DNA from 2 places in the Clostridium sp. 'White wine YQ' genome. Region 2 is predicted to be linked to the other one. Evidence: riboswitches for the same ligand, from Rfam matches in the RefSeq annotation. Region 2 holds a riboswitch; the other holds the start of a gene.
What was found. Region 2 has a riboswitch for thiamine pyrophosphate ahead of tenA (thiaminase II). Riboswitches for the same ligand answer to the same signal wherever they lie in the genome.
Positions count from the first base shown of each region.

Region 1 (4,897 bases), on a different contig from region 2:
TTACTCATATATTTTACCTCTACTTAATAAAGTTTCTGTATTTAGTTTATATATTTCATCAAGTATATAAACCTTTAGGCTACCTGTTCCTGAATCCTCTGTTTCAACCTTCTCATGCGCTCTCTCTCCTGCTATCCCCATGGATACCACGCCTGATAAAGCAGCTAGTAAGTAATCTTCTCCTGCCCCTAAATATGAGCCAATAAGTGAAGTACACATACAGCCAGTACCAGTAACCTTAGACATTATCTTATGTCCATTTTCAACGGTATACAGCTTTTCTCCATCCGTTATTATATCTACAGCTCCGGTTATAGCTATAACAGTGTTTAGTTTTTTAGCAACAGCTTTAGCAAATTCCTTTTCTTCTGTAAGTTTATCACTATCTGCTGAAATACTTTCTGCCGCATCCACACCCTTTGTTATGGTATCTATACCATATAAAACTTTAATTTCAGAGATATTTCCTCTTACCACTGACAACTTTATATTTTCTATGATTCTTTTTGCTACTTCTGTTCTATAAGGTGTCGCACCTGCTCCTACAGGATCTAATACTACAGGAATTCCTAGCTCATTTGCTTTTTTACCTGCCTCAAGCATTGCCTCTACAGTTCTACTATTAAGTGTACCAATATTTATAACTAAGGAAGATGCCAATGACACCATATCCTTAACTTCATTTATATCATCAGCCATAACAGGAGATGCTCCAATTGCTAAAGTTATATTCGCGCAATCATTTACTGTTACGTAATTAGTTAAGTGATGCACTAGTGGGCCCTTTTCCCTTACTTTCTCTAATAATCCGGCTACTACTTCATTAATCTTCATTTAGTAATCCTCCTTTTTTATAAAGTTCATAGAAATGATGTGTAGGTCCAACGCCTTTTCCTATATCTAAAGAATGCTCTATTGCTACTGTTATATATTTTTTAGCTTTATCAACTGCTTCTTTAATATCTAATCCAAGGGCTAAATTAGAAGCAATTGCTGAAGACAAGGTGCATCCTGTACCATGAGTATTTTTTGTATTAATCCTCTCAGATTGGAAATGTATAATTTCCTTTCCATCATATAATACATCAATAGCTTCCCCTTCAATATGTCCGCCTTTTAACAAGACATTTTCACATCCAAGCTTATATATCTCTTTTGCAGCTGCTTCCATATCCTCTACTGTTTCTATTACAACTATATCTGAATTTACTGCTTTTAAAATCTCCTCAGCTTCAGGAACATTAGGCGTAATTATATAAGCTAATGGTATCAATTCATCTATTAATGCTCTCTCTGATTCAGGCTTCAATAAAGAATATCCACTTTTAGATATCATCACTGGATCTAACACTAAATTCTTAGGCTTATATAGCTTCAATTTTTCTGCTATCGCTTTTATCGTTGAGATTTGTGAAACCATTCCTATTTTAACAGCATCTACTTCTATATCCGTAAATATTGCATCTATTTGCCCTTTGATTATTTTTTCATCTAAATCTTGAACATCAAAAACTCCTTGTGTGTTTTGTGCAGTTACTGCTGTTATAACACTCATACCGTATACTCCATTAGCACTAAAAGTCTTAAGATCTGCTTGTATTCCCGCTCCTCCGCAGCTATCTGATCCTGCTATAGTTAATACCTTTTTCATAAAAACCTCCTTATACCTAATTGAAACTTATTATAGACTTGTTTTAATTTATATTTTTTTATAAATCTTTACCATTTAATGATATTAGCTTTGTAGAGCTTAAAACTCTAACTAATAAGTATGCTATTAGACTACCGCCAACAGTACTTATTAAAAATGGAACTATATAAAATAGTGCTCCTACTTCTTTTCCCATTATTAGCTTTGCTATAGGAAAAGATAGTAACGCTCCTAAGATTCCCGTACCAAATACTTCACCTAAAACTGCAAAAAAACTTTTTTTAGTCTTAAGATACAGATAACCCGCCAAGAAAGCCCCTATCATACTTCCAGGAAAAGCCAAAAGAGTTCCTGTTCCAAGGATATTTCTTAATAGAGAAATACAAAAGGCTACTATAACTCCATATCCAGGACCTAACAATATTCCTGATAAGACATTAATTGTGCCTTGCATAGGAAAACATTTTGATGCTCCTATTGGTATATAAATCAAATTTCCTGTTACTACTCCAATTGCTATAAATAAAGATGCTATGGTTAATTTTTTAGTTTTCATCATATTCCTCCTTCGTTTGTCGTTTTAATAAAAGAAGCACAAATCCATAGGATTTGTGCTTAAAATTACCTTCTATAAAATAAAGAAAACAACTTCCTACGCTGGAATAACCCAGTTCAGGTTCATAGGGTTAAAAGAATAAGTTCTTTCTCTCAGTTGGCCAAATACCAACACCCCTGTGTTTTTTATTATTAAATTGTCTCCTTCATAATAGCATAGTATTGTATTTTCTTCAACTAAAGATATTAGCCAATTTTAAATTTGCTGACACCTTCGTTAAGAAGCTTAGCTAAATCTTGAAGTTCCTCTGTAAATCTTGAAACCTCTTCCATTGTAGCATTTATCTCTTCAGCAGATGCTGAAACTTCTTCTGAACCAGAAGCTGTCTCTTGGGATACTGCTGAAATATTATCAATCTGCATAATTACATTATTTTTCTTAGCTGCAATTACTGACGTAGAGCTCATTATACTCTTTATTCCATCAGTTAATTCATTAATTGATGTTAATATTTCATTAAATATCTTCTCTGTTTCAACCACCGCAGCTTCTTGCTCATTTACAATAGCATTAGAGCTTTCAATTGCTTTGACTGCTGATTTTGACATATTCTTAACTGATTCAATAATTTTTCTTATTTCTTCAGTAGAATTCTTTGATTGTTCTGCTAATTGTCTAATTTCTTCTGCTACAACCGCAAATCCTTTCCCTGCTTCTCCAGCTCTTGCTGCCTCTATACTAGCATTAAGAGATAAAAGATTGGTTTGTTCTGTTATATCTGCAATAGCATCTGAAATCATATTTATCTCTTCTGTATTTCTACTCATTTCCATAACAATTTCACTTACTTCTATAGAAGATTTCTTAGTTTTATTTGATTTAACTGCTAAATCAATAACCATGTCTAATCCTTTATTACCAAATTCTAATGCATTACGTGATAGATTTTCTACATCTTTTGTCGTAGATGTTATTTCATCAATTCCTGTAGCCAATTCACTAATATCACTAGCTGCATCTTGCGAACTTTGAGCTTGCTGAGTTGCTCCTAATGCAATTTCTTCAATAGCCTTAGATACTTGAGTTATAGAAATTGTTGTTTCTCCTGCCATAGTAGAAAGTACTTGTGAATTTTCTGATACAGTTCCAGATGATAATTTGACGTCTCTCATCAAACTTGCAATATTACTAATCATACTATTGAAATCTTTACCTAGATCTCCAAATTCATCTTTAGACTTGATATCTACTTTTGCAGATAAATCTCCATTTGCGGCATCATTAAATGCTTTACTTAACTCTTTTGCATTCTTAGCCATTCCACCACTTAAATAAAGTGATACAAATATAGATATTACTATAACTGCTGCAATTACTATAAGCATTATATTTCTTATTGCATTTACATCATTGTCTACTTCTGTAATACTCATAGCAGCTACTATCTTCCACCCGCTAGTGTCATTGGTTATATAACTTGAAAACTTGTCAGATCCATTATAATTGTATTTTATAAAACCGCTTTTTCCATTCTTTATATCATTCCATATGCTAAGTTTTGTAGCTTCTGGAGTTCCAATTATCTTGCTATTAGGATGTGCTAAAATTATCCCCTCGCTATCTGTTATATAAGCATATCCACTATCTCCAATTTTTGAATCCTTAAATTTATCTGCCATAGCATTCAGATCTATGTCTAAGGATACAACTCCTATAACTTTCCCATCTTTAGTTACGGCTTTAGCTACACTAGCCATAATTTGACCTGTTGATGCACTTTTGTATGCTTTGGTAATAATTGCTTTTCCCTCATTATTTAATGCAAGCTTGTACCAATCCCTTACTCTTGGGTCATATCCTGCTGCCATTTGTGCTTCTGGATATCTAATAAATTCACCTTTTTCAGTTCCCATATAGGCAGCTACTATCTCTTTACTACTTCCTTGCATATCCTTTAAGTAATTCTTTAATGAAGTAACTTTTTCTTGAGTTCCATCATATGCAGTAAAGCTATCATTGCCTGATGCCATATTTACCATAGCCACTTTAGAATTTAAGAAACTATCTACAGCCTTATTAATTTCCGATATAGTTTGCCCACTTGTTGCTTCAAACTTTTTTGTTAAAGTTGCTTTTGATTGAAAATATGCAAACATTCCTAGTACTATTAGTGGAATAATGCAAATAGATAAAAAACCTGCAACTAATTTTGCACGTATCCCTCTAAGTCTAATATCTTGTTTCATTAGTTAATCCTCCCCTTATCCTATTGTTTAAGCTCAGTTATTTATCGTCACACATAGGCTTAAACCTTATATATATTTCTAACATTCTTAATTTGCATATTTTCCCATTCATGCCCAAAAGAGAGAGGGGATTAACCTTTTATTATTTTATTGTTCTAAATTTTTAATACTTTCTAGTAGTTCATCTGTATCCTTTTTAAATTTAATTAACTGTTCTATATCCATATTAATTGATTTTAAAATACATTCTGGTATAGTTAATGCTTCTTTTTTAAGTTCCTTACCCTTTTCAGTTATATTTACACAAAGTATTCTTTCATCTTCACTAGAACGCTGCCTCTTTAATAGCTCCATCCCCTCTAATCTTTTAAGAAGTGGTGTCAATGTACCTGAGTCTAAATATAATCTATTACTTAATGCCTTAAGAGTTATATTTTCTTTTTC
Region 1 is NZ_JAQYUU010000009.1:197,336-202,232, reverse strand. Features, by position in the region: gene thiE (thiamine phosphate synthase) at 1-8, opposite strand, end outside; gene thiM (hydroxyethylthiazole kinase) at 1-834, opposite strand; gene thiD (bifunctional hydroxymethylpyrimidine kinase/phosphomethylpyrimidine kinase) at 824-1,651, opposite strand; gene thiW (energy coupling factor transporter S component ThiW) at 1,710-2,207, opposite strand; TPP riboswitch at 2,283-2,395, opposite strand; gene PTZ02_RS18270 (methyl-accepting chemotaxis protein) at 2,453-4,453, opposite strand; gene PTZ02_RS18265 (MarR family winged helix-turn-helix transcriptional regulator) at 4,601-4,897, opposite strand, start outside.
Region 1: linked by a shared signal. The riboswitch ahead of thiW (energy coupling factor transporter S component ThiW) and the one ahead of tenA (thiaminase II) in region 2 are both predicted to bind thiamine pyrophosphate.

Region 2 (4,897 bases):
CTAGTAATATTTTTTCATGATTTATATATCCGCCTATTATTGCATCTACTCTTTTAGATTGAATAGAGCTCATTAAATCATATCCTACATCTACAAAATTGATTTTTGAAGGATCTCCTCCAGCTTGTTGTACCATTGCTTTTACAGTTTCTTTATCAATATCAAAAGAAGCATATCCTACTTTTTTTCCTTCTAAATCTTTTAATGTTTTAACTCCTGAATCTTTTCTAACCATCAATTGATTTAATGAACTTCTAACTATAGCTCCTACTGATTTTACAGGAATGTTTTCCCCTCTTGCTAATATTATTTGTTTTGGATAACTTATAGCAAAATCAGCTTTATTAGCAGCTACTAACTTAATTCCGTCATCAGTTCCAGCTGGTGTTATTAAGTTAACTTTTAATCCAGCTTCCTTGAAATATCCTTGTTCCTCTGCTGCATATAAAAACGCATGAACTGCATTTGGATACCAATCTAAAAGAACATTAACTTCTTTTAACTCTTTACTTGTACTTTGTTCTTCTTTCTTACTACATGCTGTTAATGCTAAACTAAATAGCATAACCATTGCTAAAATAATACTAAATCTTCTTAATTTCATAGTTACTCTCCTTTATTCCTTTTCTATATTTTAATAAAATTCTTTCAAGTAAAACCCCTACTGAAAATAGAAGTAATCCTAGAAAGGATAAAACAAGCACTCCTGCAAAAACTGAATCAGATTGTAGCATCCCAGCTACTCTCTTTACATAAGTTCCTAGTCCCTTTTCTGCTCCTAACCATTCTCCTATAGTTGCTCCGGCAATGCTATATGTTGCTGCAATTTTGAAACTACTTAGAAAATTTGGCAATACTGAATTCATATGAAGCTTCATAAATATTTGAATTTTACTGCCTCCTAGGGCCTTTAGTACATCTTCTAAATCTTTATCAACACTATTTAATCCATCCAGCGTACTTACTACGATCGGGAAGAAACAAAATAGTATAACTACAGCAACCTTAGACCATATGGTATATCCAAACCACATAACCATAATTGGTGATAATGCAATAGTTGGAATTGTTTGTGAAAAAATTATAATAGGATATAATGTTTTTCCAAGCCCTTTTGATGCATATATAGAAAAAGCGCATAGTATTCCGATAACTACAGATATAACTAATCCCAATAAAGCCTCGCCTAAGGTTACTAATGAATGACTAAATAGCAATTCTCTCTGAGTCCATAAAGCAGTTAGCACATTTGAAAACTTAGGCAAAATAAATTTTGGAACATTAAAATAAGGAACTAAGTATTGCCATGCCAATATAACTAAAATTACAAATACTAGTGGGAATATATTATTTTTAAATCTGCTCATCTATATTCCCTCCTTCGATTCTTCTAGCTTATCTAAGATATTCAATATTTGTCTCTTCAATTCAATAAATTCACCAGTTAAGGTAGTTTCATAAGTTCTCGGTCTATTAATATTAACTTCAATAGATTTTAGATTTTTATATGGTAATTCCGTACATATCAATATTCGGTCTGACAAAAGCAACGCTTCTTCTATATCATGTGTTATCATAAATACGGTGTTTTTTTCCTTCTGACATAAATCTAGTAACCAAGCTTGCATTTTCCTTCTTGTTAACGCATCTAATGAAGAAAATGGCTCATCTAATAGAAGTAATGACGGATTATTTACAATCGCTCTTAAAAAAGATGCTCTTTGTCTCATTCCTCCTGATAACTCATGTGGATATGAATTTTCCGTTCCTTTAAGATTAAAACTTTCAAAATATGTAACTGCCTTTTTTCTTGCCTCTTTTTTCGAATATCCATTTAACTCCAAGCCAACAGCTGTATTATCTAATATTGTTCTCCAAGGCATCAAGCAGTCTTTTTGAGGCATATACCCAATAATATTTTTATTGTTATTTTTCTCTATATCTATGCTTCCACTAATTGGTTTTAGTAACCCAAGTATTAATCTAAATAAAGTACTCTTTCCAGTTCCACTAGGAGCAATAATAGTTACAAACTCATTTTTATTTATACTAAAAGATAAATCGTCTAATATAAGCTTGTCTGTATCTCTATATTTAAAAGATAAATTATTAATTTCTAATGCCTTCATTTAAATTACCCAACCTTCTTTTTTATAACATGCATCCCAAAACATATATTCATATTTTGATGATAGAATGAAGATTTCTTCTAATTTTTCAAGTTGTCTTTCTGGTAGTCCTTCTGCTACTTTATCCATTAAATTGATGCACCAATTAACTTCATTATTATACTCATCACTTGCATAGGTTAGAATCCATTCTTTATAAAGCTCATGTTCTAAAGCCTTATCTTTTTTCGCTAAGCTTTTACCAATAAAGCTGTAACTCCACATGCAAGGAAGTAATGCTGCAACAAGTTCTGCTAATGTTCCTTCATTTGCTACCTGAAGCATAAATTTTGTGTAAGATAAATTATTCGAATTAGGTTTAGTATCCTCAAGTTCTTCCTTAGTTATGCCAAATCTTTTTGCAAATTCTATATGCCCGTCCATCTCTATACTTACAATATCATTTGCACATTTAGAAAAGCTCTTCATGTCTTCTAAGGAATCAGCTTTAACCATTCCTAATGCAAAAAGTTTTATATAGTCAATTAAATAAACATAATCTTGTTTAATATAAAAACAAAACTTGTCTTCAGCTAGTGTACCGTTACTCATATCTTTAAGAAATGGATGCTCTAAGCATGCATCCCAAATATACTTACCTTTTAAGTACAATCTCTCAGAAAAGCCCATAAAAAAACTCCTTTCAAACAGTATTAGGTATACCGATCGAAAAGAGTTAATAATCTAATAGAATATCTATATGTGAATAGACTTTTCCCATATACTACTTACTCACTTCCCTTCGCTGGCATTACCCAGTGCAGGTTTAAAGGGTCTGAAAAATTTCATCTCAGCCACTACAGCTCCCCTAGTGCACGCTAAAATTTTACCTCTTAATGATTATAATGTCAATATTCATAATTCTTATAATTTTACATTTTATAATTATAAGCGCTAATAATTACGTCTATTTACTCATTTATTCTAATATAATTGTATAAATTAATTATTTGGGAGATATTTATATTTATGAATATATTAGATTTACCAAATCAACCTTCGAATCCAACAAATGAACAAAGGTATTCACTAATAAGAAGTGATCTCGCTAAAGTTGGACGTGAGGAAGATTTTAATAACATTATTAGTTTATTAGCCCCCCCTCCTAATATCATAAACTATGCCCCTCCCGGCTCCCTTAAAGGAAAGAAGGTGGGCATAATTGGTGGAGGACTTGCTGGAATGTCTTCTGCTTTTGAACTTAGAAAATTAGGATGTGATATCACCATTTTTGAAGCTAGAAATAGAATTGGTGGTAGAGTTTATACACATTACTTCGATGATGAAAAAAAGATTTATGGAGAGTTAGGGGCTATTAGAATTCCTGTAACGCATGAGACTACCTGGCATTATATTAATCTTTTTAGACTTCATACCTATCCTTTTATTCAGTATAATCCAGATGCTTTTTTATATATTCTCAATACTAGAATTAGAAACAAACCTGAGGAAATTCAGAAAGTTCTTTATCCTAAATTTAATTTAACTCCAAAGGAAAGAAATACGCCTTGGCCTGAGCTTTATAATTATGCTTTTAATTCTCCTATAAAAACTTTACCACCTAATATTAGAACTGAATTATTAAAAATTCTTCCAGTTTATAACCCTAAGTATATTCCGCTATTAAATATTAGTGTACGTCAAAATCTTGAACTTTTAGGACTAAGTGATGAGGCTATTCAACTGTTAACAAGTGTTGATGCATTTTCTGGCTCTTTAATTGACGAGGCTTATAATGAAATATTACAAGAAAATTATCCAATTTTCTTTCAGCACTTATATAGAATTGATGGCGGCAATGTAAATCTACCTTTAGCATTTTACTATTCTTTATTGTCTCAAAAACCTAAAGAATACGATAATATACCGCAAGAGGCCATAGGAAATGTAAACTGGATTGGTGGCTACTGGGTATCGGGAATTCATAAAAATGAAGCTGGTGATAAAGTTATAATTACGTATAAAAATAGGGAACTTACTGAAGTTTTAAATGAATCCTTTGATTATGTTGTATGCGCTATTCCATTTACTATCCTTAAAACTGTTGATATTGATCCAGTATTCTCAAATAGAAAAATGGAAGCAATAAGGCAAATTGCTTATGTTAATGGACATAGAACTATATATTTATGTAAGAAACGTTTTTGGGAAGAAGATACAGATTATGGTAGAATCAATGGAGGTATCTCCTATTCCGATGGTCCATTAACCACAACTCTATATCCTTCAGATCATATAAATAATCCAAATCCTGATGAGCCTGGGGTATTAGTAGCTTCATATAACTTACATATGGATGCTACAAGTATTGCAAATATAAGTGAACCTATTCATAATGACATAATCGCAACTGAGCTTGAGAAACTTCATGGATTACCTAAGGGATTATTAAATTCTATTGTGGAAAAATCAATGTATATTTCTTGGAATATAGAAGAGTGGTCAAGAGGTGCAGTTTGTCATATGACTCCTGGACAAAAACGAGTTTTTTCATATGAAATTACAAGACCAGAATATAATAATAGAATTTTTTTCGCAGGTGAACATGCTTCAGTCTCTCACGGTTGGATGCAAGGCTCATTATATACTGGAATGCAAGCTGCAAATCAATTAGCATATTATTCAAACGCTGAAAAACACTCTGTTTAATGAGTGTTTTTCTACTTTAATAATTTAATATATATCCGTGATGAAAGTTTATAACGCAAAAGAGCGATAGGAAATTCCTA
Region 2 is NZ_JAQYUU010000001.1:1,457,838-1,462,734, forward strand. Features, by position in the region: gene PTZ02_RS07340 (ABC transporter substrate-binding protein) at 1-604, opposite strand, end outside; gene PTZ02_RS07345 (ABC transporter permease) at 585-1,367, opposite strand; gene PTZ02_RS07350 (ABC transporter ATP-binding protein) at 1,368-2,129, opposite strand; gene tenA (thiaminase II) at 2,130-2,798, opposite strand; TPP riboswitch at 2,889-2,988, opposite strand; gene PTZ02_RS07360 (flavin monoamine oxidase family protein) at 3,138-4,817, shown strand.